One region of the Amycolatopsis sp. WAC 04197 genome, then DNA from elsewhere that is predicted to be linked to it. Evidence: riboswitches for the same ligand, from Rfam matches in the RefSeq annotation. Region 1 holds a riboswitch; each other region holds the start of a gene.

Region 1 (9,890 bases):
CGGCCCGAAGGCCGAGTACACCGTTCCTCTGCCTGGCAAGGGTGAGGCGAAACTGGCCATTTTGGACACTTACACCAAGGAGCACTCGGCCGAATACCAGAGCCAGGCGCTGATCGACCTCGCGCGGCGGCTTGGCCCGAAGATCGGCGAGTTCGGCAAGGTGGAGAAGATCGTCATCCACACCAGCCATCACACGCACTACGTGATCGGTTCCGGCGCCGGAGACCCGCAGAAGTACGACCCGAAGGCCAGCCGGGAGACGCTCGATCACTCCATTCCGTACATCTTCGCGGTCGCGTTGCAGGACGGGGCCTGGCACCACGTGGACTCCTACGCGCCCGGGCGGGCGGCGCGGCCGGACACCGTCGAGCTCTGGCAGAAGATCACCACGGTCGAGGATCCCGAGTGGACCGAGCGCTACCACGCTCCGGAGCCCGCGTTCGGCGGCCGGGTCGAGGTGACCCTCGCCGACGGCACGACGCTGGTCGACGAGATCGCCGTCGCTGACGCCCACCCGGCCGGGGCGCGCCCGTTCGCTCGTGCGCAGTACATCGCCAAGTTCCGCACGCTCGCCGACGGCGTGATCACTCCCGAGGACCAGGACTGGTTCCTCGACACCGTCACCCGGCTCGGGGAACTGGACGCGGCCGAGGTCGCCGGGATCGCTCTCCCGGCCGGTCTCGCCACCACCTCGGTCAGCAAGGGGATCTTCTGATGCTGCACGCCACGCCCTCTCCGGCGGAGAAACGCTCCGCGTTCCGTGCGGGGTTGAATTCCGGTGCTCTGCAACGCTTCCCCGGCGCGTTCAATCCCTTGAGCGCCAAGCTGATCGAACGACAGGGATTCGAAGGCGTCTACATCTCCGGCGCCGTCCTCTCCGCCGAACTCGCCCTGCCCGACATCGGCCTGACCACGATCACCGAGGTCGCCGGCCGTGCCCAGCAGATCGCCCGTGTCACTTCGCTGCCCGCCCTGGTGGACGCGGACACCGGGTTCGGCGAGCCGATGAACGCCGCCCGCACCACCCAGCTGCTCGAAGACGCCGGAGTCGCGGGGATGCACCTGGAGGACCAGGTCAACCCCAAACGCTGCGGCCACCTGGACGGCAAAGACGTCGTCGAACGTGACGTCGCCGTCCGGCGGATCACCGCCGCCGTCGCAGCCCGGCGTGATCCGGACTTCGTCATCGCGGCCCGGACCGACGCGGCGGGGGTGAACGGCCTCGACGACGCGATCGACCGGGCCAAGGCCTACGCCGACGCGGGAGCCGACCTGATCTTCCCTGAGGCCATGCGCGGCCCGGCCGATTTCGAGCGGATGCGGGCCGCGGTCGACGTCCCGATCCTGGCGAACATGACCGAATTCGGCAAAAGCGAACTGCTGGACGCCAAAACCCTCGATTCGCTCGGGGTGAACATCGTCATCTATCCCGTCACTCTGCTGCGCCTCGCGATGGAGGCCGCCGAAAACGGCCTGCGCACCATCACCGAGCAGGGAAGCCAGGAGAGCCTGCTCCCGCGGATGCAGCACCGCCGCGACCTGTACGACCTGCTGGATTACAACGCCTACAACGCCTTCGACGAGAACATCTTCAATTTCCGCGTCTGATATTCAGGGCGCCCGAATTCCTTCAAGGGGACGACTATGTCCACACCCACTATCCATAAAGGACTCGCCGGTGTCGTCGTCGACACCACCGAGGTGTCGATGGTCAACCCCGACACCAACTCGCTGACCTACCGCGGATACCCGGTTCAGGACCTGGCCGCGAACTGCTCGTTCGAAGAGGTCGCCTATCTGCTCTGGCACGGCGAACTGCCGGACCCGGCGCAGCTGGCGGCGCAGAACGAGGTCGAAAGGTCCCAGCGTGGTCTGCCGGCCGACCTGGTGATGACACTGCTCGCGCTGCCCGACGCGGCACACCCGATGGACACGCTGCGCACCGCGGTGAGCATCCTCGGCGCGAACGACCCGAGCGAGGACGACAACTCGCCGGAAGCCAACCACGCCAAGGCTTTGCGGCTCTTCGCGGTGCTGCCCGCGGTCGTCGCGATCACCCAGCGCCGTCGGCACGGACTGCGCCCGCTCCCGCCGCGCGAGGACCTCGGGTACGCGGAGAACTTCCTCTACATGACGCTCGGGGAAGTGCCGGAGCCGGTGATCGTCCGTGCGTTCGAGACGTCGTTGGTGCTGTATGCCGAGCACAGCTTCAACGCCTCCACCTTCACCTCGCGCGTGGTCACTTCCACGCTCTCGGACCTCTACAGCGCCGTCACCGCCGGAATCGGCGCGCTCAAAGGGCCGCTGCACGGCGGCGCCAACGAAGCCGTGATGGCCACGTTCGAGGAGATCGGGACGGCGGACAAGGCGGAGGCCTGGCTCAAGACCGCGCTGGCCGAGAAGCGCAAGATCATGGGCTTCGGGCACCGTGTCTACAAGAACGGCGACTCCCGTGTCCCGACCATGCGCCAGGCCCTGCAGGAGGTCGCCGAACTCCGCGACGGTCATAACCTGCTCGACCTGTACGAAGCGCTGGCCCGGGCCATGTACGCGGAGAAGGGGCTGCACCCCAACCTCGATTACCCGGCAGGCCCGGCGTACCACCTGATGGGATTCGACACTCCGGTGTTCACCCCGATCTTCGTGGCCGCGCGGATCACCGGCTGGACAGCGCACATCACCGAGCAGCTCGCGGCCAACAGCCTGATCCGCCCGTCCAGCACCTACTCCGGTAAGGCGCAGCGCGCCGTCGCGCGACCGTGACACGAACCGTCCCGGGGCGCGCGATGGCGCGCCCCGGGGAGCGGTGCGTACGTGCGGGTGGCGCCGGAAAGACTTGAGGAAATCACGAGTGCGAGGCGCTACAGTGGCGAACGCAGCTGGTTCGAGCATCGTGCGCGTCATGACGGTGATCGAGGCAAGAGGGAACCCGGTGGGAATCCGGGACTGCCCCGCAGCGGTGAATGGGAACGACCTTCGTCAGTCTCCGCGGAGACAGCACTGAGCCGGGACGGCTTGGGAAGCGACGGACAGTAGGAACCCGGCGAAAGCCGGACCGCCCATGAGTCCGAAGACCTGCCCGCTGTGCACCCCGCGACCGCGGGGTGGTGGCTGCGACCTCGCGGGTTGGGTCTCGCCGAAACACGACCGGTGCCGGTCGTGTTTTGTCGTGCACTCCCGCGAAGTCCACGTGGACTCGCGAAGGAGAGCCCCGTGACCTCGACAACCACGACCAGCCGCGCCACCGTGTACGGCTACCCCCGTCAAGGCGCCGAGCGCCAGCTGAAGAAGGCGATCGAGTCCTACTGGGCGGGCCGCGTCGACGCGGACGCCTTGCTCGCGACCGCCCGCGACCTGCGCCTGCGGAACCTGGCCGAGCTGCGCGACGCCGGCATCGACGAGATCCCCAGCAACTACTTCTCGTTCTACGACCACGTCCTGGACACCTCCTGGCTGCTCGGCGCGATCCCGGAGCGGCACCTCGCCGCGGTCCCCGACGCGACCACCGCGGCCGGACGGCTGGACCGGTACTTCGCCATGGCACGCGGCACCGCGGACGCGCCGCCGATGGAGATGACCAAGTGGTTCGACACCAACTACCACTACCTCGTCCCCGAACTCGGCCCGGACACGCAGTTCAGCCTCGACGCGAGCAAGCCGCTCGACGAGTTCGCCGAGGCACTCGAACAGGGCGTCACCACGAGGCCGGTCGTCCTCGGCCCGGTCAGCTTCCTGCTGCTGGCCAAGGACCCGACCGGCACCGACGGTTTCCAGCCTCTCGACCTGCTGGACCGGATCGTCCCGCTCTACGTCGACCTGCTGCGGCAGTTGCGTGAGGCGGGCGCGGAGTGGGTCCAGCTGGACGAGCCCGCGCTGGTCACCGACCAGCCGGCCGAGGTGCTGGGCAAGGTCGAGGAGACCTACGCAGCCCTCGCCCGCGAAGAGGCGCGCCCGAAGATCCTCGTGGCCTCCTACTTCGACCGGCTCGGCGAAGCGCTGCCGGTGCTGGCCGCCGCTCCGGTCGAGGGCCTCGCGATCGACTTCACCGGCTCGGCCGCCGCCAACGTCGAAGGACTCGCCGCCGCCGGTGGTATCCCGCGCAAGCGCCTGGTCGCGGGGATCGTCAACGGCCGCAACATCTGGGCCGCCGACCTGACCGCCGCCCTCACTACCCTCGGTACCCTGCTCGGGCTCGCCGGGACCGTCGACGTCGCCCCGTCCTGCTCACTGCTGCACGTGCCGCTGGACGTCACCCTGGAAACCGATCTGGACCCGGAGATCGCCGGGTGGCTGTCCTTCGCACGGCAGAAGCTGGAGGAGATCGTCACCCTGCGGCGCGGCCTGACCGAAGACCGCTCCACGATCGCCAACGCGCTGCACGTCAACGCCAGCCGGCTGGCCTCGCGCGCGGCGTCGCCGATCGTGCGGGTACCCGCCGTCCGGGACAGGGTCGCCGCGATCACCGACACGGACCTGCACCGCGCCGCCCCGTACGGCAAGCGCCGCCAGGCCCAGCAGGACCGCCTGCGGCTGCCCGAACTGCCGACCACCACCATCGGCTCGTTCCCGCAGACCGGTGAACTGCGCAAGGCCCGCGCGGCGCTGCGGGCGGGCAAGCTCGACCGCGACGCCTACCAGGAGGCGATGAAGGCCGAGATCCGCGCCGTCATCGCCGAGCAGGAGCAGATCGGCCTGGACGTGCTGGTGCACGGCGAGCCGGAACGCAACGACATGGTCCAGTACTTCGGTGAGCAGCTCACCGGGTTCCTGGCCACCCAGCACGGCTGGGTGCAGTCCTACGGCACCCGCTACGTCCGGCCGCCACTGATCGTCGGCGACGTCGCCCGTCCCGAGCCGATGACCGTCGCCTGGGCCACCTACGCCCAGAGCCTCACCGAGCGGCCGGTCAAGGGCATGCTGACCGGACCGGTCACGATGCTCGCGTGGTCGTTCGTGCGCGACGACCAGCCCGAGGGCGATACGGCCCGCCAGGTCGCGTTCGCCCTGCGGGACGAGGTCGTCGACCTGGAGAACGCCGGGATCAAGGTCATCCAGGTCGACGAACCCGCGCTGCGGGAGACGCTGCCGCTGCGCACCGCCGACCGTGCCGCTTATCTGGAGTGGGCGGTCGCCTCGTTCCGCCTCGCCACCTCCGGTGTGCGGGACGAGACGCAGATCCACACGCACATGTGCTACGCGGAGTTCGGCGACGTGTTGCAGGCGATCATCGACATGGACGCCGACGTCATCAGCCTGGAGGCCGCGCGGTCGAACATGGCGATCGTCGCCGACCTCGCCCGCGCCGGTTACCCCAACGAAGCCGGGCCCGGCGTGTGGGACATCCACTCGCCGCGTGTCCCGTCGGTCGAGGAGATCGTCGGACACCTGCGGACGGCCTCCTCGGCGTTCCCCGCCGACCGGCTGTGGGTCAACCCCGACTGCGGGCTCAAGACCCGCGGCTACCCCGAGGTGCGGGCGACCCTGGCCAACCTGGTCGAGGCCACCGGCCAAGTGCGAGCCCGTTCGTGACACCAGGCTCGATCGTCCCGCGGCGGGTGGCCACCCCACCCGCCGCGGTGCCCGCACAGCGGACCGCCCGCCCGCGCACGGTCCGCGACCGTCTCGCCGCCGGCGTCCCGATGATCTCGCTGGAGTTCATGCCCCCGCGCCCGACCGACGACGCGGACCGCATCTGGCGGAACGTCCGCAAACTGGAGTCGCTGCGTCCCGGCTTCGTCTCCGTCACCTACGGAGCGGGCGGATCCACCCGGGACAACACCGTCGCCGTGGCCGCGCGGATCGCCAGGGAGACCACCATGCTCCCGGTGGTGCACCTGACGGCCGTCGACCACTCGGTGCGGCACCTGAGGTCGTTCGTCGGGCAGCTCGCCGACGCCGGGGTGGTCAACGTCCTCGCGTTGCGGGGAGACCCGCCCGGCGACGTCGACGGCGAGTGGGTCCGCCATCCGCAGGGACTCACGTACGCGAGCGAACTCGTCGCGCTGCTGCGCGATCACGGCGACTTCTGCGTCGGGGTAGCCGCCTTCCCGCATCGGCATCCACGTTCGGCGAGCGTCGAGGACGACACGGCGCACTTCGTCGCGAAATGCCGGGCGGGCGCGGATTACGCGATCACGCAGATGTTCTTCGACGCCGACGACTACCTGCGGCTGCGGGACCGGGTCGTCGCGGCCGGCTGCGAGACACCGATCATCCCCGCGCTGATGCCGGTCACCACGACGCGGACGATCGAACGCTCGGAACAGCTGTCCGGAGCACCGTTCCCGGCACATCTGGCGGCACGGTTCGCCGCCGTCGCCGACGACCCGAAAGCCGTCCGCGCGCTCGGCATCGAACAGGCGATCCTGCTCGCCCGGCGTCTGCAGGACGAAGGTGCGCCCGGTCTGCACTTCATCACGTTCAACTACGCCAAGGCCACCAAGGAGGTCGTCGCGGAACTCACGGTGCCCGGGTAATGCCCCCGAAGCCGCGCCGGATCCGGGTCGACGGAACGGAGCTGGTCGTGCTGACCAAAGCCGCCTACGAAAGCCTGGACGGCCAACGCCGCCAGGCAGGCGCGCAAGGAGCCCGGGTCCGGGCACTGCGCGGGCAGCTCGACCAGCTCAACGCGTTCGTCGATCGCCTGGAAAAGGCCGCGGCCCGTCTGCCCGGATGTCCGCCCGAGCTGATCGCTGAGTTCGCGAACCGGCCTGGACGTGACGGGGATCGCGGGGCCTGAACCCCCTGTCGTGGAACAACAAAGCTCGGAGGGGCTTGGCGTGAAGGAATTGATGATCGACCGGCCTGGTGCTGTCTTGAGACCGGACGTCGGGCCGCTCAAGGTCATGGGCGTCCTGAACGTCACACCGGATTCGTTCTGGCCGGGCAGCAGGTACGCCGCCGCCGAGCGCGCGATCGAATCCGGCATGGAGATGTTCGGCGACGGAGCATGGGCCATCGACGTCGGAGGTGAATCGACTCGCCCTGGAGCCGCGCCGATGTCGCCGGACGAGGAGTGGGAGCGCATTTCGCCGGTCGTCTCCGGACTGGCGAAGCACGGACGTGTCTCGGTCGACACCAGGCATCCCGAGGTCGCCGAAATCGCCGTGCACCACGGAGCCTCGATCATCAACGACGTCTCCGGCAGCCTGCACCAGCTCGCCGCCCGTCTCGGAACTGGGTACGTCGGCATGCACTCGACAGCGGTGCCGGTCCTGGCCGGAGCCCAGCCTCAGTACGGGGACGTGGTGACCGACGTGAGCACACACCTCCAGGACATCGCGATGGCGGCGCGCGCCGCCGGGTCGAGCGAGCTGTGGATCGACCCCGGAATCGGCTTCGGCAAAGGTGTCGAGGACAATCTGCGACTGCTCCGTGCCCTACCGGAACTGTGCGCGCTGGGCAGTTCGGTCCTGCTCGGGGTGAGCCGCAAATCCTTCCTCGGCGCGGTCACCGGCCGCACCGTCGAAGACCGTTTGCCCGCTTCGTTGGCCGTCTTGGCTCCCGCGTGGTCGGCGGGCGTCGACGTCATCCGGGTCCACGACGTTCCACAAACACGCGACACCATCGCCATGCTGGAAACGATCTGGGGCCGTGGATAACGCTGTCGCGACCAGGTCTGGTGGTGTCGGCAACCCAGACCTAGCTGCGTCCTCCGTCACGTCACCGGATAGACGATCATCCGGTCCCCGACGAATCCGGCGAAGTCCACCGGTTTCCCGGCCATGTCCCAATTCAGGATGGTTGTCCTATGCTGATGCGCGCTCGACGGCTGGCTGATCCCCGAAGATGTCTGGGAGACCGTTACCGAACCACTCCAGCGACTGCCGCCCAGCGAAGGAGTTCAGCCCCCGCGAACGCCACATCACCTCGCTGCTGCGCTGGACCATAGTCACCAACGGCGACTACCGCGCGACTTTCGTGTTCCGCAACGGAACCCAGATCAAGCCGTGAGACGACCGATTCGCGAGCCCCCACCACTCAGCGCTGACCGGATGGGTGCGGACTTCCACATGCGCCGATCTCCTGGCTCTGGGTGGTCGATCACCACGAGCATTGTGGTGCTCCCGGGCGGGAGGCTGCTGCGCGTCGGTGAGGTTCAGGTCCCGGGCTCGTGGGGTAGGCGAGCTTCGAGGTAGGAGGTCCAGTCGTGTGCCGCGCGGTGATTCCACTTCGTGGCGGTTTCCATGTCGATGCCTGTGAGGTGTGCCAGGACCGAGGCGGGTAGCCGGGCGGCGAGGGCGAGGCGAGCGCTGTTGCGCGCTGCGAGTCCGGCGAGCCCGTGGCCGGCCAGGCGGTGGGACAGTGTGTTGGCCGCGATCGGCCGCGAACCCGTTGCCCCGGGGAACAGCAGTGGCGATGTTTGCTTTCTCAGGCCAAGCCCGTCGTGGGGAGCGGGTGGCTCAGCGGCGAGGCGTTCCAGGAGCGTGGCCAGCCGAGGTGGGAGCGCGAGTCGATGATCGGCGAGCTTCAGGGACGTGCCGGTGGTTGTCGTGGTCACCTGGTCGTGGCGCAGTCGCACGATGGTGGTGACGGGAAGTCCATAGAGGAGGGTGAGTGCGCCTGCGACGCGAAGCGCGAGCGGAAGGTCATCGTCGTCGAGACATCGGCGGAGCTGGTGCAGGCGTTCGTCGTCGTCGAGCATTGTCAGCCGTTGCGGGTAGTGAGGGAATGGTGCTCGGATGCCGGTGGGGATCAAGCCATGGGTCCGGGTCCAGGTGATGAAGGGATACAGGTAGCGGTAGTGCCCGCGGCCGCTGTCGAGCCATTCGTCCACATGCGACTGGGAAAGATCGGCGAGCGCGAGGTGCTGGCTGTCGAGCCAGTGCAGGAAGCGGGATGCGGCCAGGACGGTGGAGGGAATGGTCGTGGGGGCGCTCTGGCCGACTCCACGGCGGTGCGCGGCACGGCGTGCTTTCGGCAGAAGGTACCAGCGGGCGAACGGTCCCAGGACGTGCAGGTGGTGTGGTGGCGTCTCGGCCATCAGGTTGCGTAGCCACGGGTCGATCCGGTCGATGTACTCGGCGTCTCGTTCGGGCAGGACAGCGCATCGGACGAGAAGGTCCCGGACGCTGTTGCTTGTTCGGGAGGGGGCGAGGGTGTCGAGGTGTTCGTGGGTGACGGGGATGTCGTCGAGGACGAGCTGGCGGAGCAGCCGGCTGCCTTTCGTCGCTTGGATCCAGTGGATCGTGGCCGACGGTGTGTCGCTGGCAGCGAGCTTCGCGTGAAGAGCAGCCCACCGGGCGGAGATTGTCCCGTCCGGCCTCATCAGCAACTTGGTGGCGCGGTCCGTCAGGGCGCATCGGCGGCAGGAGCGGGCGTTGTGGTTGTCGCCGGTGGCGCCGCAGGTGCGGCAGGCGAAGGTGAGCGGGCTGCCCGCACAAGGACCGCAAATCCGGGCGCCGTCGGCGCCGGAGCCGATAAGCGGCAGAACGGTACCGCAGGTCGCGCAGGGTGTCTTGGCCGAGATTACCTTCGCGCGGCAGCAGCCACCGACGGCGCCAAGCGGCCAGAGTGCGGCGACGCGCGAGACTTTGCCGCACAGTGCGCACGGCAGGTAGGTGCAGCGTCGCCGCCGTGCTTCGGCCTTCTTGGGCTTCTTCGCTCGCGCTGGCGGAGGGGAGCGATCGCCGCGTCGGCAGGGCGAGCAGATCGGCCCGTCGGGGGTGATGGTCTGACGTCCTCCGGGCGTGCCGCAGCGCCAGCATCGGGTCAGGCGGCTGACACAGCGCGCGCACCAGCGACCGTCCGCCGCGATGTGCGGCAAAAAGAACGTCGCTTGCCCGCAGGCGGAGCACATGGGCTGCGCGACGTCCACTCCGGAATGAACGGAAAGCAGGTGCGCCAAGGGAAGATATCCCGCTGGAACGGCCGACCTCGCCACCGTCAGC
Region 2 (9,890 bases), on a different contig from region 1:
CGGCAAGCGGACCGACACCATCATGATCGCGCACGTCCCGTCCAACAGTGTCAAACCGACGCTGCTGAGCCTCCCGCGGGACTCGCAGGTGAGCATTCCGGGGCACGGCAAGAACAAGATCAACGCGGCGTTCTCGATCGGGGGCCCGACGCTGCTGGCGCAGACCGTCGAAGGCGCCACCGGCCTGCGCATCGACCACTACGCCGAGATCGGCTTCGGCGGCTTCGCGAAGATCGTCGACGCGATCGGCGGGGTGCACATGTGCGTCGAGAAGCCGATGGAGGACACCCTCACCAAGATCAAGATCCCCGCCGGCTGCCAGGACCTCCAGGGCCCGCAGGCGCTCGGGTTCGTCCGCATGCGGCACAGCGACGCGACCCCGCGTTCGGACCTCGACCGCGTCGCCAACCAGCGGAAGTTCATCGGCGCGCTGGTCAGCGAGATCGGCAGCCCCGGCACGCTGCTGAACCCGTTCTCGCTGTTCCCGCTGCTGTCGACCGCGCCGGACGCGCTGACCATGGATTCGGGCGACCACGTGCACAACCTGGTCGGGCTGGCGCTGGCGATGCGCGGGATCTCGTCGGGCGGCGTCGTCACCACGACGGTGCCGGTGACCAACGGCTCGGCGGAGAACTGGGACAAGACGAAGTCGAAGCTGCTGTTCGACGCGTTGAAGAACGACACGGAGATCCCGGACAGCGCGATCCTGACCTGATCCTCGGGTCGCTTCAGGTGTCATGAAAGGGCCGTTCAGGACGAAAGATGTCCTGAACGGCCCTTTCATGACACCCGCGAAACCCGTTCGGCGCCGAAAACCGGAGGCGCCCGGAACCGAAGCGCGTCACCATGGGCGGATGGAAGCGCCCGCCGAGACCCTCGCCGACGAAGTCGTCACCCTGCGCCGCTGGAAGCCCGGGCAGCTCGAAACCCTCGCCGCCGTCGCGGGCGACTCCGCCGAACACCTCGGCGCCTGGATGATCTGGGCCACCTATGGTTACGGCCGTCGTGAAGCCGCCGACTTCCTGGAGCGGTCCGCGAAGAACTGGGCCGACGGCAAAACCTACGACTTCGCGATCCTCGCGGGGGAGGATCTCGTCGGCGGCACGGGCATGATCACGCATCCGGACCGGATCGAGATCGGTTACTGGCTCGGCAGGCACCACACCGGCCGCGGCTTCGCGACCAGGGCCGCGAAGCTCTTGGTCGACGAGGCTTTCCGGCTCGGCGCGCCGGAGGTCGAGATCCGGCACGACGAGAAGAACCTCGCGAGCGGTGCCGTACCCGCGCGGCTGGGGTTCACGATGGTCGGCGAGGAGCCCGCCGAACCGCCGCACGCCCCCGCCTGTTCGGGTGTCAACCGGTCCTGGCGGCTCAAGCGTCCTTAGTCTTGCGCGCACGCAGGGCCGCGAGCGCCTTGTCGGCGTGCACGGTGAACTTCAGCTCGCTCTTGATCACTTCGAGCACCTTGCGGTCGGTGTCGATGACGAAGGTGTGCCGTTTGGCGTGCAGCGGGCTGAATTTGCGCCAGACGCCGAACTGTTTCGCCACCACACCGTCCACATCGGACAGTAGGGGATAGTCGAAGCCGTGCTTGGCGGAGAACTCCTGCTGTTTGGCGACGGCGTCCGGGCTGATGCCGACGCGGTGCGCGCCCACTTCGGCGAATTCCGCGGCCAGGTCGCGGAAATGGCAGCTTTCCGCGGTGCAGCCGCTGGTCATCGCGGCGGGGTAGAAGAACAGCACCACCGGACCGGAGGAGAGGAAGTCCGACAGCCTGCGCTCTTCGCCCTTGTCGTCGGGCAGCGTGAAGTCCGGGGCGAGGTCACCTTGGTCCATGGAGCGATCCTGTCACGTCAATGAGCATGCCGTTCGATCAGCTCGTCGACCTCGTCCCCGGTCGCGGAATCCGCCACGAACGAACCCCGCGCCGCGAGGACGCCGTACCGCCGCAGCCGTTCGGCCTGTTCGTGACTCTGGACGCCTTCCGCGCCGATGCGCAGTTTCAGCTCCTTCGCCCTGGCGACCAGCTGGCACAGATGGCGGACGTCGGCCTCGTTCTCGCCCTCTGCCAGCGCGTCGACGACCGGGCCGGACAGGATCACGTGGCGGACGGGCAGCCCGTGCCGCGGGATCAGCTCCAGATCGTCCGAACCGGAGATGGTCAGCACCAGCTGTGCGCCCAGATCCGCCAGCACGGCGAAGGAGTCGAGCACCTCGCCGCTCGAGTCGAGCACGGAATCGCGGTCCGTGCACAGCCTCAGCGCCTGAGCGGGCAGGTTGTGCCGGTCGAGCTGTTCCTTGACCAGCAGGACCAGATCGGGCTCGATGGCCAGCCGGGTCGGCAGCCGCACGCAGACGTCGGGAGCGGCGTCGCCGAACCTGCTGCGCCATCGCGCGGTGGCGGCGAGCGATTCGGCCAGCAGCCACCGGCCGAGCGGGATGGTCATCCCGGTGATCTGGGCCAGCGGATAGAACTCGTCGGAGTCCAGTTCGCCCTTCTCCGGATGGCTCCAGCGCAGCCCGGCGTTGACGGCGGCCAGCTGGTCGGGATTCGCGAGCTTCACCGTCGGCTGGTAGATCAGCGAGAACTCGCCGTTCTCCAGCGCGCCCGCGATGACCGCGCCGAGCTGGTAGCGGCCACGGTCACGCGCGTCGAGCTCCGGGTCGAACAGCATCCACTGCGCCTTGCCCGCCTCCTTGGCGCGGTGCAGGGCGATTTCCGCGGCCCGCAACAGGTCTTCGGAGCCGCCGTCGGCGACCGGGCGGACGACGATGCCCGCGCTCGCGCTGACGCCGATCCCGTGCCCGCCGAGGTAGATCGGCTCGGCGAGTTCCTCCAGCGCCTGCTCGACCAGGGCGATCACCTGGGGCGGCGTGAAATCGCCGCGCAGCAGGACGGCGAATCCGTCGCCGGACAACCGGGCGACTGAACCCTCGTGCCTGCCGGCGAACACGGACCTGAGCTTCGTCGCGACGCCGCGCAGCACCTGGTCACCGATACCGGCGCCGAGCCCGTCGTTGATCACCTTGAAGCCGTCGATGTCGAGATAGACGAGGGCGACCTGCTCGCCGCCGGAACCGGCGAGCGCGGTTTCGAGGGCGTTGCCGAACGCGGTGGCGTTGGGCAGGCCGGTCAGCACGTCGTGCACGTTCTGGTGCCGCAGTTGTTCCTGCAGCAGGTGGATCTCGTTGGCGTCGGCGACCATCAGCACCGGATAGGTCGTACCGGGCCGGTCACCGGGGAGATCGGTCAGGGTCACGTCGCCCCAGAGCGGGCCTTCCTCGTTGTGGGTCAGCAGCAGGCGTTCCTGCTGGGTCGGCTGGCCGTGCGTCATGAGTTGCGCGAGCGCGTTCCGCAGGCGGGCGACGTCGTGTTCGGCGGAGCCGAGGTCCGGGATCTCCCGGCCGCGCAGCGAGGCGGGACGACAGCCGAGGAGACGGCCGAGCGCGGCGTTCGCCTCCACGATGGTGCCGTTGGCGTCGGCGAGGGCGATCCCGATGGGAGAGGCGGAGTAGAGCTTGGAGAAGCGCAGCAGCGCCGGCTGATGATCGGGCTCGGCACGGACGGCGTCCTCGGCGACGCCGAGCAGGAATTGTTCGAGTTGCTCCTTGGGAAGCGATACTCCTTTAGTGTCAGCGAGCGTCTCGGCCCATCTCCGGGCCACGTCCACCAACCCTGGCGCGGAACCAGGTTCGGGCACACTTCACCTCTTCATGCGCGGTTGATGGCCAGCTCAGACCGGGTGTCCGAGCCCACGGACCCACACTAGGTATGAGCCGACCGGGTGTAGTGCCACGGCACCATGCGCGATCCGGGGTGTCTACCGGCTGAAAGGGTGATCGCTGCTACACGAGTGGTGACCGGAAGTTACCAAGAGTGCTCGATCGTGGACATGGGTTCACCGAGGCGTCAGGTGGATCGGCAGGCCGTCCGCCGGCACGGGCAGCGACACGTAATCCCAGCGCGCGGTGTAGCCCTCCGGGACCGACCAGCGATACGCCCGCAGCATCTCGTGCAGCAGCGCCTTCACCTCGAACGTCCCGAAATGCAGGCCGATGCATTTGTGCGCCCCGCCGCCGAACGGCATCCACGCGTAGCGATGCGACTTGTCCTCGCGGCGGTCCTCGCCGAAGCGGTCCGGGTCGAACCGCATCGGATCCGTCCAGTGCTCCGGGGAGAAATGGTTGACGGTCGGGGAAATCCCGACGAGTGTCCCTTCGGGAATGAAATGCCCGAGAACCTCGGTGTCCTTCACGGTCTTCCTGGTCAGGGAAGGAACCGGGGCCACCAGGCGCAGGGCTTCCTTGATCACCAGGTCCAGTGTCGTCAGGGTCTCCAGCGCTTCGATGTCCGGCATGTCGTCGCCGAGCGCGAGCGACTCCCGGCGCGCGCGTTCCTGCCACTCCGGGTGCTTGGCGAGGTGGTAGACGGCGGCGGCGCTGGTGATCGTCGACGTGTCGTGCGCGGCCATCATCAGGAAGATCATGTGGTTGACGACGTCGGCGTCGGTGAAGCGGTCGCCGTCCTCGGTGGTGGCGTGGCACAACGCGGTGAAGAGGTCGTCGCCGTCGCTCGCCCGTTTCGCGGGCAGGTTCGCCGAGAAGTAGCGTTCGAGGACCTTGCGGCCGTGCAGGCCCGCCGCCCAGCGGCCGCCGGGGACGGGGAACCGCACGATGGCCGTGCCCGCGCGCACGGAATTCACGAACGCGCGGTTGATCGCGGCCGCGTCGTCGCCGGAACTCATCCCCATGAACACGCGGGTCGCGACGTCGAGCGTGAGTTGCTTGAGGGACCAGTAGATCCGCGGGTTCGGCCGGTCGGCCCACGCGGCGATGCCGTCGCGCAGGGCCGGGCCCATCTGGTCGACGTAACCGGTGAGCCGTTGCCGGGTGAAGGCCGCCTGCATGATCCGGCGGTGCAGATGGTGCTCGCCGAAGTCGAGCAGCATCAGGCCGCGGTCGAAGAACTGCTCGATGAAGAACTTCCAGCCCTCCTGGGAGAAGGCCTTGTCCTTGTTCACCAACGCGATCTGGGTGGCCTCCGGGCCGGTGAGCGCGACGATGCGGCGGCCGAACGCGCCCATCCACGACACCGGTCCGTAGGTCTCGTAGCGTTTGAGGCCGAACTCGATGCCGAAGCGCATGAAGTCCAGCGCGTGCCCGATCACCGGCGGCCCCTCGTCGCCGAGGACGGGTTTGAGGCCCGGCGGGGCGGGCGCGAGTTCGCGGACCGGCCAGGTCGCGCCGAGCCAGCGCTGGTCGACCGAACGCGGCAGGGGGATCGAGGTGAGCGGCGGAACCCGCTCGCGCAGCGCCCCGGTGACCTTTTCGACGGCGTTCGCCATGGTGACCATCTCCCCGCTGAGACCGGTTACCACTCCACCATCGCACCCTTATTGACGCGTTGACAATACCTCGATGGAAGTTCCGTGAAGGCCCCCTTTACTACCCTGAGGGTAGGGAAGGAGGCCTTCACGGACCGGTCAGGCCAGTTCGGAGCGGACCGTGCGGGCGGCCGCGACCAGGTTCCGCAAGGCCGGTTCGACCTCGGCGTAGCCGCGGGTCTTCAGGCCGCAGTCCGGGTTGACCCAGATCCGCTCGGCGGGCACGGCGCCGACGGCGGTCCGCAGCAGGCCACTGACCTCGTCCACGCCGGGGACGCGCGGCGAGTGGATGTCGTAGACACCCGGCCCGACGCCGCGGCCGAAGCCCGCCGCGCCGAGATCGGTGACGACCTCCATCTTCGACCTCGCGGCCTCGATGCTGGTGACGTCGGCGTCGAGCGCGTCGATCGCCTTGACCACCTCACCGAATTCCGAATAGCACATATGGGTGTGGATCTGGGTGGCGTCGTCGATCCCGGAAGTCGCCAGCCGGAACGACGAAACCGCCCACGCGAAGTACGCCTCGTGCGCCGCCGCGCGCAGGGGGAGCAGCTCCCGCAACGCCGGCTCGTCCACCTGGATGACGCGGATGCCCGCCTCCTGCAGGTCGTGCACCTCGTCGCGGATGGCCAGCGCCACCTGACGGGCGGTCTCGCCCAGCGGCTGATCGTCGCGGACGAACGACCACGCCAGGATCGTCACCGGTCCGGTCAGCATGCCCTTGACGGGTTTGCCGGTCAGGCCCTGCGCGTAGCGCGCCCACTCGACGGTCATCGGCTCCGGACGCGAGACGTCGCCGTACAGGATCGGCGGCCGGACGCAGCGCGAACCGTAGGACTGCACCCAGCCGAAGTCGGTGGCCGCGAAGCCGGCCAGCCGCTCGGCGAAGTACTGCACCATGTCGTTGCGCTCGGGCTCGCCGTGCACCAGCACATCGAGGCCGAGATCCTCCTGCAGCCGGACGACACGCTCGATTTCGGCCTTCATCGCGGCTTCGTAGCCCGCGTCGTCCAGCGAACCCGCCTTGTGCGCCGCCCGCGCCTTGCGGACGTCGGTGGTCTGCGGGAACGAGCCGATCGTCGTACTCGGCAACGGCGGCAGTTTCAACGCGGCCTGCTGAGCCGCCGCGCGCCGGGCATAGGGGGAGCGGACGGTGTCCTCCGGCCGCAGCGCCTCCAGCCGGGCACGGACCCCGCTGTCGGCCAGGTCGGCCGCCGTCGCGCGATCCGTGGCCGCGGCGCGGGCGGCGGAGAGGTCGACACCCTCTTCCTTCAACGCTCGCCCGAGCAGGACGACTTCGTCGACCTTCTGCCTGGCGAAAGCGAGCCAGCCCTGCAGCCGCGGGTGAAGCCCGTCCTCCCGTTCGACGTCGTAGGGCACGTGCAGCAGCGAACAGGACGTCGACACGCTGACCGACTTCGCGGTGCCCAGCAACGTCGCCGCCCGGCTGAGCGCGCGGGTCGGATCCGTGCGCCAGACGTTACGCCCGTCCACGACACCGGCCAGGACCTCCTTGTCCCGCAAGGCGGGTTCCGAGGCGACGGCGTCCACAAAGGACTCATCGGAGACGAGATCGACGGCGATGGCGTCGATCGGGGAGCGGGCGAGTACGCCGAGTCCGCGGCCGAGCCCGCCGAAGTACCCGGCGACCAGGATCTTCGGCCGCGCGGTCTCCTTCGCGAGCCGGTGGTAGGCGCGGATGAGCGCGTTGAGTTCCCGTTCGCTGCGATCCGCGGCGAAGGCGGGCTCGTCGAACTGGACCCACTCGACGCCTTCGTCGTGCAGCCGGCGCAGTAGTTCGACGTAGCCGTCGAGAAGGTTGTCGAGCAGCTCCAGCGGACGGAAGCCCTCAGGAGCCGTCTCGGCCGGCTTCGCGAGCAGCAGGAACGTCACCGGGCCCACCAGTACCGGCCGGGTCTCGACGCCGATCGCGCGGGCTTCGCGGTACTCGTCCAGCGGTTTGGTGCCGGTGAGCGAGAACGTCGTGTCCGGGCCGAGTTCGGGGACGATGTAGTGGTAGTTCGTGTCGAACCACTTCGTCATCTCCATCGCCGGCGCGTCCTGCACCCCGCGCGCGGCGGCGAAGTAGGTGTCGAGAGGCGAGAGGCCGAGCGTGGTGAAGCGCTCCGGCAGCGCTCCGAACAGCTCGGTGGTGTCGAGCACCTGGTCGTAATGGGAGAACGTGTTGGAGGGGACGGAATCCAGCCCCGCGTCCTTGAGCTCCCGCCAGGCGCGGGTGCGCAGCGCGCGGCCGGTGCCGAGCAGTTCGGCTTCGTCGGTCTTTCGCGCCCAGTAGCGTTCGAGTGAACGCTTGAGTTCCCGGTCCGGTCCGATCCGGGGGTAGCCCAGCACTGTCGTGCCGATTTCGGTCACAGCTCTCTCCTCGCGAGCTTGTCGTCGGAGCCCGGAGCGCGCAGGAGTGACCGCCGTTCGGTCGTGCCCATCCCACGAGGCCCGGACTCACGCACGCCGTCGGCGCGCGTACCACGGGCAGGTCTTCGGACTCGTGGGCGACTCGCTCGCTCCTACCGGCCGTCGCTTCCCGGGGCGCCATGTCCCAGTGCTTTACCGTGTCTCGCACGGTGACGGCTTTCGTTCCCACATACCGCTGCGGGGCAGTCCCGGATTCGCACCGGGTTCCCTGTTACCTCGACCGGCCTGGGAGGCCGGTCGAACCAGTAGCACTCCGGAGCGTACCGAGGCGCGCTAGTGGCCCGCTGGACATGTGACGAACCGGACGCAACGCGTGACCAGAGGGTGAACTCGCGTGATCAGGTGGCGAGCTCGCGTGCCAGATCATATCGATCGGCGGCAAGGGGCGTGTCGTTCATTGCCACGGCCTCCTCCTCCGCTGCGGGCTGATCGAGTTGCTGCGCGTCGGTGCAGCGTCAGCCCTAACCCGGGCTCGACTCCCTGAGGCATATCGACAATGCCAGCTCGGCTGGGCTGTCCTCATCGAGTTCGTCGACCGGTGCGATCGCGCTCGGGCAGCGTCACTGCCCCTTTTTGATGGAGGACGCGATCTGGTTATCGCCGCAGGCACGGGATCGCAATGTTACCGGATTCGGCCAGGTGAAGAGGAATCGGTAAGTCGCCCTGCCGCAGCGGATATCGTAGTCTTGGCACGAAATTTAGCAGGGTGCCATAGTCGGTTTGTGTCATTTGAGTCAAATTCGTAGAGTATTGCTCCATATGGGGCTGTATCACTTGGCGCCCATGGCGGGATCGTGGACGATGAACCGCAGGTTCGGCCGTCGGGAATGGTGGCCACAATACCGAGGCTGAAGAAAATTTGCTAACCACGGTTGCTGTAGGTTATTTCGGCGAATATCTGATCGTCCGAGATGATCGACCGAAACACAATTGTTGTCTCTCAATACTGAGATCTGTGCGGGCGGGGCTTAAGATACGCGAATGTCTATGGTGCTAATCGCGCGAATGCAGCAGCGGCTTGCGAGATCTCGTGAGGATAGCGACGACACCACGGTCTTCCTGGAGTTGATGTACCTCGGAGAACTAACGCTCAAGATTATGGTTGCTGGCATGCTGGCTGCAACCGAGGACGACCGCGATCGCCACCGCTATAGGTTGGAATATGGGTTGGTGCGAGCCAGTGGGCTGGGCGAATGGTGTGATGCACTTGATGATCTGTTAACGGGTCCAGCCTCGGCGAACGTCACGTCTGGTGCACTTCCTGAAAAGGTTGAACTAGCCAAAAATTATGAGCTGAAAGTGGAAGAGGGGTGGCAATCTGTTGCCGTAAATTCTATCCTTGAAGCGTGTAGAATCATAGATCCAGAATACTGGTCTGATCACCCCAATCGTGTTGCTGCAAGAATTTGGGCGCGCCACTTTACCTGGCTGCGGAATAAGACTAGAGGTCACGGCGCTACCACCATTGGCTCAAGTGCGCGCATGGTGGCCGCGCTGGAGCGGTCTATCTTGGCTATAATTGATAACTTTAAGCTCTTTCGGCGTGAATGGGCATATCTTCATCGGAACTTGTCAGGCAAGTACCGGGTTGTTCCAGTAACGGAACAAGCGACTTCGCTAGAGCGCCTCAAGCGCCAGAATGATTCTTCCTATGAAGACGGCATCTACATAGTTTATGGGGATCTTCCCTTCCTGGTCCCGTTGATATTCTCGGATGTGGAACTGAATGATTTCTTCCTGTGCAATGGCGGGTACACGGATGCGAAATTCGAAGCTCTCTCATATGTAACCGACACCAGGAAACATCTCGACGCTCAGCGCTATGTGAGCGCTCCAACGCAGTTGCCAATGAGTGAAACTCAGGGATTAGGCTCGTTGGAGATGCAGGGTGGAACTTTCGGTAACTTGCCTTCAAGGAAGCAAGATTATATTTCCAGACCTCAACTCGAGGAATCCTTGGAAAGGGTACTTCGCAACGATCGTCATGCGATAGTAACTCTCGTGGGCCGGGGTGGTACGGGAAAGACCTCGTTGGCTCTTGAGGTGCTTCATCGAATGGCAATTGCAAACGAA
Region 3 (9,890 bases), on a different contig from region 1:
GGCATCGCCGAACGTGGCCTCGGCAGGCCCGCCGCCGTCGCCGCGTGGGCGTACGCCTGCTTGGACCTGGCCGAGGACCGGCCCGACGACGCGCTGAGCAGGCTCGAAGATCTCGCTTCGGGCGTCTCCGGCGACCAGCCGGTGATCCGCGTGCTGGCCACACCGCAACTCGTCGAGGCGGCCGTCTGCGCCGGACGTCCCGAACGCGCCCGTGCCGCGCTGGAGGTGTTCGATCGCTGGACGCTGGCCGGAGCGGAACCCTGCTGGCTCGCGTTGAGCCACCGCTGTCACGCGCTGATGGCGTCGGATCCCGGTGTGGCGGAACGACATTTCCAGTCGGCCATCGAGGCGCACCGGCGGGCGGGCGGCGCGGTGGAACTCGCCAGGACCAGGTTCGCGTACGCCACCTTGCTGCGGCGGCATCGCCGGACCCGTGACGCCCGCGACCAGTTCCGCGATGCCTTGCGCGGCTTCGAAAACGTCGGCGCGACCCGCTTCGCCGAACGTGCCCGAGCCGGGTTGCGGGCGGCGGGCGAGACCGTCGACGCTCCGCACCGGTCGCTCGCCGGCCTCACGCCGCAACAGGACGCCATCACCCGGCTGGTGGCGGCGGGGGAGACGAACAAGGAGATCGCGCGGCGGCTGGTGATCAGCCACCGGACGGTGGACCACCACCTGCGGAACATCTTCACGGCACTGGGGGTGCGGTCCCGCGTGGAGCTCGCGCGCCGCGTCGCCGCCGGCGAGTGACGCCGCCCGTGACTCGCGTGATCAGAGGCGCGACTCGCGTGATTGGAGGCGTAACACGTGAGTTTCGCCTTCAATCACGCGAAATACGTCCCTGATCACGCGAGTCACGCTTCCGCTCACGCCGCACCCTGGTGTCCACAGTGGTCACTTCCCGGACAGCATGCGCCTGCTTTGTGTCGGTAAGTACGGTTTCGCGGGGAGTCGTGAGTGGTAAAGAGGGTTAGAACGACCATCGCCACTCACGACCCCCCGGGCAAAACTGCGCAAAGTGCCCAAAGCGGACACTCTAATCTCAGCGAGCGTCCTTTTGGACAGTCTGAGGGAGGCGCACCCCACTGACGAGCTCACGTCACGGGCAGGCGAGGACAGGTGCCTGCGGACGGCCACCGCCGTGCAGGTCGCTCAGCGGAACCCTGGCCAGACCGAGGATCGCCTGCGCGGTCGCGCGCGGGGCGGTCGTCGCGTTCAGACCGGTGGCGTCGTAGGCGATCGCGCCGCGATCGGCCTCGGCGCCGGCGCAGCCGGTCTGCAACGACCGCAGGAATTCCCGCGCCCTGACCGCGGCGGCGGGACGCTGACCGGCCAGCGCTTCCGCGGCGAGGCCGGTGCTGTTGGCGTTGGGCGCGTTCGTGCCGAAGCCGAAGCCGCCGTTCGCGTGCTGCTTCGTGACCAGCCACGAGATGCCCTCGCGGGCGTTCACCGGGTCACCGGTGGCACGCAAGGCCTGGACGACCGTCGCGGTCGCGTCGACGTCGCTCGTGCACGTCGCTTCGCCGAAGTTCTGCGGGAAACCGCCGTCCGCGCACTGGGTGCCCGCGAGGAAAGTCACGGCCGACGCCGGGGCGCCGCCAGGGGTGCGGTCCAGCGCCAGGAGGGCGAGCGACTGCGAGAGAGCGTTGGAGTAGTCGCCGTACTCGGATCGGTCGGAGAACCGGCCGGACGGCGTGAGCAGCGAGAGCAAGCCCGCCTTCAGGTCGACGCCGCCGAACGACGCCGGGTCCTTGCCCCGGATCTGCGCGGCCAGCATCAGTTTGGCGTGCGCGCCCGCGTAGGCCTCGGTGCCGCTCCCGACGTAGCCGGTGGTGACCTCCGGTTTCGCGAGCCAGGCGATCGCCTTGCCCGCGTTCGTGTCCGACACCCCGGCCGCGGCGAACGCGAAGATCGCGTCGATCGTCAGGCCCTGATCGGGGAACTTCTGGCCGCCGAAGTCGGCCTCGAACCGTTCGCCGTCGGTCATCTGCCTGGCGAGCCAGCCCGCGGCGGCGTCGGCCTTGTTCCGGGTGGCCGCGGCCGCCGCCGGGGCGGTGACCAGCCCGATGCCGCACAGCAGGGCGACAGCGAAAACCAAACGTCTCATGAGAACCCTTTCCCGCATTTCCACGACAGGAGTCGGTGACATCGCGCGACGTGGGTGACCGGGCTCGCCTGGAAGGCATACCGTTGCGGGACAGCGCCGGACTCTCACCGGACTTCCCCCACGACCGCGCGAGAAGACTCTCACCCCGGTCGGGTGCGGGATACCGCCGGGTGCCGATGTGATCCTGGCAACCGACCTGGTCAGCGGTACCTGCCTGAGGTGAACGGGTGTTAACCTCGGCTGGCTCGACAACAGAACACCGCCGCCCGTGACGGGGAAGCCGGTCGAAATCCGGCGCTGTCGCGCAACCGTGGGCCCTTCGCAGGGCGAGCCGGGATACCGAACGGGCGGACGAACGAACCACTGTCGCGATAAACAGGGGTGACTGCGGCGTCCCGCCTTGTCCTCCGCCATGCCGCAAGGAGGAGTCATGCGCCGCGGGTACCTGGCCGCGTCGGCGTTCGCCGTCATCGTCGCCATGATCGCCGCACCGCTCAGCGGGACGGCGACGGCGGCGAACGATCCCGGTGCCGCGAAGGCGAATGCCCGCTGGCTCGCGACGAAGCTGAAGCCGGACGGCACACTCGACAACCCCAGCGGCGGCTCACTGCCCGACCACGGCCTGATGCTCGACGTGCTCTTCGCGATGTACGCCGCGGGCGAGGGCGCGCGGGCCGAGCCGATCGTGAAGTTCCTCGACGACCAGGGCCACGCCACCGACTACTTCACCTGGGACGGGCTCGCTCCCGGCGCGGGCTACGACAAGATCATCGTCGGCGGCGCCGTGGCGAAGACGCTGGTCGCCGCCCAGGTGTCCGGCAGGAATCCCCGGGCGTTCGACGGCTACGACCTGGTCGCCGAAACCCATGCGGCCATCATGCGCAAGGGCCCCGACAAGGGCCGGGTCAGCGATTACGCCAAGGATCCCGCTCTCGCCGACGCGGTGAGCAACAACGCGAACATGTTCGGCCAGGCGCTCGGCGTGATCGGGCTCGCCGTGGCGGGAGAGAACGACCGGATCGCCATCGACAGGCTGCTGACCCAGCAGTGTTCCGAGGGCTACTTCCGCGTCCTCTTCTCCTACATCCCGACCAAGGAGACCGGCGACCACGTCACCCCGGACGGCCGCAAGGTCTCGACCTGCGACGAGGGAAAACCGCTCGGTCTTTCCCCGACCGACGGTGACGCCACCGGGCTCGCCCTCTCGGCGATGCTGGCCGCGAAGAAGGCGGGCGCGGCCGGTCTCGACGCCCCGATCGCCAAAACCGTCTCCTGGCTCAAGGCGAACCAGACACCCGGCGGCGGCTGGGGTGGCGGCGTCGGCACCGAAGCGCCGAACACCAACAGCACCGGCCTGATCGTCCAAGCGCTCGTCGACGCCGGCGGCGCGGACGCGGCGGTGGACAAAGGCGTGCGGTACCTCAAATCCGCGCAGGTGACCGCCGCGGCCGACGCCGGGAACAAGCTCGCGGGCGAACTCGGCGCGATCGCCTACGATCCGGCTTCCTACGAGGCCGCGCGTTCCTCCGGCATCAGCGGCGTCGACACCTGGATCCGCGCGAGTGCCCAGGCTTCGCTCGGGTTGTCGCAAATCGGTTTCCACTCGCTCGCGAAGGGCGAAGTCCTGCCGCCGGCCACCGGCGTCCCGGAAACCCCGGCTCCTGTGACGCAGCCGCACAAACCGAAGAGCACACCGCCGAAACCCAAGAAGTTCGTCACACCCAGGGCGTCCACCGGCGCCCGGGTGTCGACGGTGGCGGCGACGCCCGCCCCGGCCACCGCGCCCGCGGCCGTCCGCCTCGGGGCCTACCTGACGAACCGGCTCGTCGGCGGCGACCACGTCGAGGTCACCGAGGACGGCAAGACCTACGTCGACTACGACGCCACCGCCGACGTGGTGCTGGCCTTGCGGGCGTTGGACCAGCAACCGGACGCGGTCGCCCGCGCTTCGCAGTTCTTGTTGAAGCCGGAAGCCGTGCAGGCCTATGCCCACGGAGCGCCGTACGAACAGGGCGAGGCGTCGTACGCCGAACCGCTCGCGAAACTCGTGCTTGTCGCCGAATTCGCGAAGTCGGACGTCGCCGGGCCTTTGCGCGCCGATCTGGTGAAACTGCGTGGTGCCGACGGGGAGTTCACCGACACCGGATCGTTCGCCGACGCCGATCGGACGGTCGAGCGGCACGTTTGGGCGGTGCTCGCCACCGCCGCCGACCCCGGCCCCGCGGTCGAACTGCTCCTTTCCCGCCAATGCGCGGACGGCACCTTCCCGAAGCACCTCGACACCGCGGAATGCGGTTCCGGCGACCTCGCCGCGACGGCCGCCGCGGTCACCGCGCTGGTCGCCCGGCCGCACACGGACGCCGCGCCGCCGACCAAACGCCCGGACGGCTGGACCGAGCGGCGCGTGTCGGCGTTCGTCTCCGCCGTGGACGCGCTCGGCGTCCGGCCCACCGGCGAGGGCCTGGTGACCGGAGAAGGCGGCGAGGTGGACATCGCGCTCAGCGCCACCGTCGCCGCCGCGCGGCAGACCGCCGGGCTCGACGCGAGCGGAACCGCGCGTTCGCTGGGCAAACTGGTCCAGGCCGACGGCGGGTTCGCCAAGGGAGCCGGGGGAGAGACCGATTTCCCGACCAGTTCGACCGCCGCCCAAGGGGTTGCGGGCCGGTCCTGGCTCACCGCCGCGGATTCGCCGCTGTCACCCGCGATCCGGCTGCCGCTGACCGCCGGCACCGATACGCCGGCGCTGGCCGCCGCCCAATCCGACGACCAGCCGGCCTGGGTGATCTGGGGGATCGCGGGGCTGGCCGTGCTGTTCCTCTCCGCCGCGATCGCGCTCGTCTTCGTACTTCGTCGTTTCACCAAGAAAAGGGGGTAACACCATGAAGAGACTGCTCGCCGTCACGACCGTCCTCATCGGACTGATCGGACTGTCCGCCGCACCCGCGAACGCGGTCGACACCACCAAAGGCTACGCCGGGATCTGCACCGGTGCCGACGCGCGCACCGGGGTCACGGTCGTGATCGACTTCCAGGAACTGGCCGCGCCGACGATCACCCGCTGCTCGCCCAACGCCACGCCGGGCACCGCCCGCACCGGGATCAAGGCGTTGCAGGACGCGGGGATCGCGGTCGCCGGCACCGCGCGCTGGGGACTCGCTTTCGTCTGCCGTCTGGAAGGACGCCCGTCCGCGACGGAGACGCTCCCGCTGACGACCAACCCGAACTACAAGGAAGCGTGCGTCACCACCCCGCCCGCGGGCGCGTACTGGGGTTACTGGAACGCCGACGGCTCCGGTTCCACCTGGACCTACAGCAGCTCGGGCGCCCTCAACCGCAACGTCGTCCCGGGCGGTTTCGAGGGCTGGTCGTTCTCGCTGAACAAGTCCGCGACCACCAACCCGCCGCCCGGCGTCACGCCGAGGAACCCGGCCATCCCGTGAAAAGGGTCCTTCCCGCGGTGGCGGCGGTCTTCCTGATCGCCGCCACGGCGCCGTCCGCGCAGGCGGTCGACAAGAGCAAGGGATATCCGGGGTTCTGCAAGGACGCCACCGGCGTCACCGTCGTCGTCGACTTCCAGCAGCTCGGCGGCACGACCATCGTGCGCTGCAATCCCCAGACCACCCGCGGCACCGGGCTGGACGCGCTCAAGGGCGCCGGTTTCCAGATCGCCGGGGTCCAGCGCTGGGGTGAGTCGTTCGTCTGCCGGGTCGAGAACCGCCCGTCCGCGGCCGAGAACGTCCCCATCACCGGCCGCGGTGACTACCGTGAGCCGTGCGTCGACACGCCGCCGGCTCAGGCCTATTGGTCCTACTGGCACGCCTCGAACAACTGCGCCTGGGACTACAGCCAGTGGGGCGTCAAGAACCGCGACTTCATCCCCGGCGGTTTCGAAGGCTGGTCGTTCTCCTTGAACGCCACCACCCAGAGCAACCCGGTCCCGCGGGTCTCCGCCGTACGCCCGGGTACCGAGAGCCAGCCCTGTGTGCCACGCGAGGAGGCGAAGCCGGTCACCGGTGACCCTGGCGAGCGCCAGCAGCGACCGCCGTCGGGGAACGGACAGCAGGCCGACGGACCTCAGCCGACAACAGGCGCGGGAGAGGCTCCGGCCGCGGGTCCGAGTTCCGGCGCACTGCCGCCGCCCAAACCGCGCCCGAGTGCTTCGGCGCGGGCGAGGGCGCAGGATCCGTCGATGAACGTCGCGTTCACCGGCGGTGAGAACGCCGAGGACGTCAACGCGGTGATCGACCGTGAGTCCGGAGCGGGCGGCTGGGCGCCCTGGGCCGCGGGAGCCGCGGTGCTCGCGTTGTGCGTCGCGGGATTCGTGATGGCACGCAGACGCAAACGCGCACAAGGAGTTTGATGACGTCCTACTTCCTGCCGCGCGATCTGCACCCGGCCGCGTGGTGGGTGTGGGCGCTCGGACTCGCCGTCGCGGCGACCCGCACGACGAACCCGTGGCTGCTGCTGACCATCGTGGCGGTCGCGGGGTACGTCGTCGTGGCCCGCCGCAGTGAGGCGCCGTGGGCGCTGGCGTTCCGGCTCTACCTGTACCTCGGCGCGTTCATCGTCGCGATCCGGGTGTTCTTCCGCGTCGTGTTCGGCGGCGGCGAGGGGTCCACGATCATCGTGCGGTTGCCTGAGATCCCGCTGCCGGAATGGGCGGCGGGTATCCGGCTCTTCGGCGACGTCTCCGCGGAATCGTTGCTGGGCGGGCTCTACGACGGCATGCGGCTGGCGGCGATGGTGATCTGCCTCGGCGCGGCCAACGCGCTCGCGAACCCGAAACGGCTGCTCAAGGCGATGCCGCCGGCGCTGTACGAGGTGGGCACGGCGGTGATCGTCGCGCTGTCGGTGTTCCCGCAGCTCGCCGAGAGCGTGCTGCGGGTCCGGCGGGCACGCAGGCTGCGCGGCGGTTCGGGGAAGAAGAAGGTGAAGGCGCTGCACACCATCCTCATCCCGGTACTGGAGGACGCGCTTTCCCGCTCGCTGCAGCTCGCCGCGTCGATGGACTCACGTGGCTACGGCCGCGCGGGAACGGTCGAAGCGCGGGCCAGGCTCATCACGGGCACGCTGATGATCGTCGGCCTGCTCGGCGTCTGCGTCGGTGTTTACGCCACTTTGGACGGTTCGACGCCGCGATACCTGGCCGCACCGGTGCTTTCCGCGGGCGTCGTGGTCGGCCTGATCGGATTCTGGTCGGCGGGCAAACGCGTCCGGCGCACGCGCTACCGGCCGGATCGCTGGCAGCCGCCGGAAATCGTCGTCGCCGTCAGCGGGGTCGCCGTCGCGGCGATCCTGTTCACGACGTCGGAGGTGAACCCGATGAACATGAACCCGTCGCTGATCGGCCTGTCCTGGCCGTCGCTGTCGTGGGTGCCGTTGCTCGGGGTGCTGATCGGCGTGCTGCCCGCGTTCCTCACCCCGGCCCCCGAACCTCCTTACGCCGCACTGGAAGAAGAAGTGCACGCATGATCGAACTGGACCACGTTTCCTTCACCTATCACGACCGCGCCGAACCGGTGCTGTCCGACGTGACGCTGTCCATCGGTGAAGGCGAACTCGTGCTGTTCGCGGGCCGGACCGGGGCGGGCAAGTCGACGCTGCTCGGCACGATCAACGGTCTCGTCCCGCATTTCACCGGCGGTCACCTCGAAGGCACGGTGTCCGTCGACGGCGTGACGACGCGGTCCCGGCCGCCGCGCGAGTTCGCGCATCTGGTCGGCGTCGTCGGTCAGGATCCGCTCGCGGGCTTCGTCACCGACACGGTCGAGGACGAACTCGCGTACGGCATGGAGCAACTCGGCCTGAGCCCGCAGGTGATGCGACGCCGGGTGGAGGAGACCCTCGACCTCCTCGGCATCGCGGAACTGCGAAGGCGCGCGCTGAGGACGCTGTCCGGCGGGCAGCAGCAACGGGTGGCGATCGGCGCGGTGCTCACCACCCACCCCAAGGTGCTGGTGCTGGACGAGCCGACGTCGGCGCTGGACCCGACCGCGGCCGAGGAGGTGCTCGCGACACTGGCCAGGCTGGTGGAGGACCTCGGCACGACGGTGCTGATGGCCGAGCACCGGATGGAACGCGTGATCCCGTTCGCGGACCGGATGATCCACGTGCCGGGTACCGGGGAAGTGATCGACGGAACGCCGCCGGAGGTGCTGAAGGACATGCCCATCGCGCCGCCGATCGTCCACTTGGGACGGTTGGCGGGCTGGGATCCGCTGCCGATGTCGGTCCGTGATGCCCGGCGGCGCGCTTCTTCGCTGACGTTGGGTGCTCCGCCCGCGCGAAGCACGACCGTGGGCGAAGAACTGCTGGCCGCGTCCGGTGTCGTCGTGCGCTACGGGCCGAAGGTCGCGGTGCGGGAGGTCGACCTGACCCTGCGCGCCGGCGAGGTGCTGGCGATGATGGGGCGCAACGGTTCCGGCAAGTCGTCGTTGCTGTGGGCGGTGCAGGGTTCCGGCCCGCGGCAAGGCGGCAAGGTCACCGTCGAGGGCAAGGACCCGAAGACGCTGAGCAGTGCCGCGGCCCGGGCCCTGGTGGGGATGGTGCCGCAGACCGCGAGCGATCTGCTGTACCTGCAGACCGTCGCCGGCGAATGCGAAGCAGCCGACGCGGAATCGGATGCGGAGCCGGGGAAGTGCCGGGAACTGCTCGACAGACTCGCTCCGGGTATCGATCCCGCGTCGCATCCCCGTGATCTCTCGGAGGGGCAGCGTCTCGCGCTCGTGCTCGCGGTCCAGTTGTCGGCCGCCCCGCGGATCATGCTGCTGGACGAACCGACCCGCGGTCTCGACTACACCGCGAAGGCGGCGCTGGCGCGGATGATCGGTTCACTGACGGCCGAGGGAAAGGCGATCGTCGTGGCCACCCACGACGTCGAATTCGTCGCGACGATCGCGGACCGCGTGCTCGTGATGGCGGAAGGGGAGGTCGTCTCGGACGGCCCGACCGGTGAGGTGCTCGGCGGCTCCCCGGCGTTCGCCACGCAGATCGCGAAGATCCTCGGCGAGCCCTGGCTCACCGTCGACGAGGTCCGGTCCGCGCTTCCGCAGGAGGTCTCGTGACCGCGGCGGTCCGGCTCGGCCCCCGCTCGGCGACGGTGCTCGGGCTGGCGTCGCTGGCCGGGCTGATGATGTTCGTCTGGCCGCTGCTGGTCCGTGTCGAGCCGCAGTCGATGCAGCACGGCCCGGACGCGCCGTTCGTGTTCATCGGGATCCTGCCGATCCTGATCGTCATCGTGCTGGCCGAGATGTCCGAAGGGGGTATGGATTCCAAGGCCCTCGCGATGCTCGGCGTGCTGTCCGCGGTGAACGCCGCCCTGCGGCCACTCGGCGCGGGGACGGCGGGTATCGAGACCGTGTTCTTCCTGCTGGTGCTGGCCGGCCGGGTGCTCGGCCCCGGCTTCGGTTTCGTGCTGGGCTGCACGTCGATGTTCGCTTCGGCGCTGCTGACCGCCGGAGTGGGGCCGTGGCTGCCGTTCCAAATGATGTGCTCGGCGTGGATCGGGATGGGCGCCGGGCTGCTGCCCCGCCGCGTCACCGGCAAGGCGGAGATCGCGATGCTGGTGGCGTACGGGATCTTCGTCGCGTACGTCTTCGGATTCCTGATGAACCTGTGGTTCTGGCCGTTCATCACCGACGCCGAAGTGCCGTACCACGACGGGCACATCTCCTACGTACCCGGCGCTCCGCTGCTGGAGAACCTGCACCGCTTCGCCGTGTTCACCCTGCTGACCTCGACGGCGGGCTGGGACACCGGCCGCGCGATCACCAACACGGTGGCG

The links. A riboswitch is a leader RNA that binds a small molecule or an ion and turns the genes downstream of it on or off. The one in region 1 is predicted to bind cobalamin.
Region 2: it holds a riboswitch for cobalamin, as region 1 does, so the genes downstream of both, metE (5-methyltetrahydropteroyltriglutamate--homocysteine S-methyltransferase) here and metE (5-methyltetrahydropteroyltriglutamate--homocysteine S-methyltransferase) in region 1, are expected to answer to the same signal.
Region 3: it holds a riboswitch for cobalamin, as region 1 does, so the genes downstream of both, DMC64_RS21445 (prenyltransferase/squalene oxidase repeat-containing protein) here and metE (5-methyltetrahydropteroyltriglutamate--homocysteine S-methyltransferase) in region 1, are expected to answer to the same signal.

The regions. Positions count from the first base shown of each region.
Region 1 covers NZ_QHJK01000004.1:391,908-401,797, forward strand. The annotation lists gene DMC64_RS18720 (MmgE/PrpD family protein) at 1-715, shown strand, start outside; gene prpB (methylisocitrate lyase) at 715-1,608, shown strand; gene DMC64_RS18730 (bifunctional 2-methylcitrate synthase/citrate synthase) at 1,645-2,763, shown strand; cobalamin riboswitch at 2,864-3,098, shown strand; gene metE (5-methyltetrahydropteroyltriglutamate--homocysteine S-methyltransferase) at 3,214-5,529, shown strand; gene metF (methylenetetrahydrofolate reductase [NAD(P)H]) at 5,556-6,476, shown strand; gene DMC64_RS18745 (hypothetical protein) at 6,476-6,739, shown strand; gene folP (dihydropteroate synthase) at 6,780-7,601, shown strand; gene DMC64_RS18755 (hypothetical protein) at 8,099-9,890, opposite strand, start outside.
Region 2 covers NZ_QHJK01000009.1:71,605-81,494, reverse strand. The annotation lists gene DMC64_RS30390 (LCP family protein) at 1-715, shown strand, start outside; gene DMC64_RS30385 (GNAT family N-acetyltransferase) at 855-1,385, shown strand; gene DMC64_RS30380 (peroxiredoxin) at 1,372-1,836, opposite strand; gene DMC64_RS30375 (diguanylate cyclase domain-containing protein) at 1,854-3,665, opposite strand; gene DMC64_RS30370 (cytochrome P450) at 3,900-5,345, opposite strand; gene metE (5-methyltetrahydropteroyltriglutamate--homocysteine S-methyltransferase) at 5,484-7,757, opposite strand; cobalamin riboswitch at 7,856-8,070, opposite strand; gene DMC64_RS30360 (hypothetical protein) at 8,799-9,890, shown strand, end outside.
Region 3 covers NZ_QHJK01000005.1:179,843-189,732, reverse strand. The annotation lists gene DMC64_RS21450 (LuxR family transcriptional regulator) at 1-750, shown strand, start outside; gene DMC64_RS21445 (prenyltransferase/squalene oxidase repeat-containing protein) at 1,100-2,107, opposite strand; cobalamin riboswitch at 2,139-2,270, opposite strand; cobalamin riboswitch at 2,382-2,448, shown strand; gene DMC64_RS21440 (hypothetical protein) at 2,538-4,982, shown strand; gene DMC64_RS21435 (hypothetical protein) at 4,987-5,547, shown strand; gene DMC64_RS21430 (ABC transporter substrate-binding protein) at 5,544-6,467, shown strand; gene DMC64_RS21425 (energy-coupling factor transporter transmembrane component T) at 6,467-7,579, shown strand; gene DMC64_RS21420 (ABC transporter ATP-binding protein) at 7,576-9,171, shown strand; gene DMC64_RS21415 (ECF transporter S component) at 9,168-9,890, shown strand, end outside.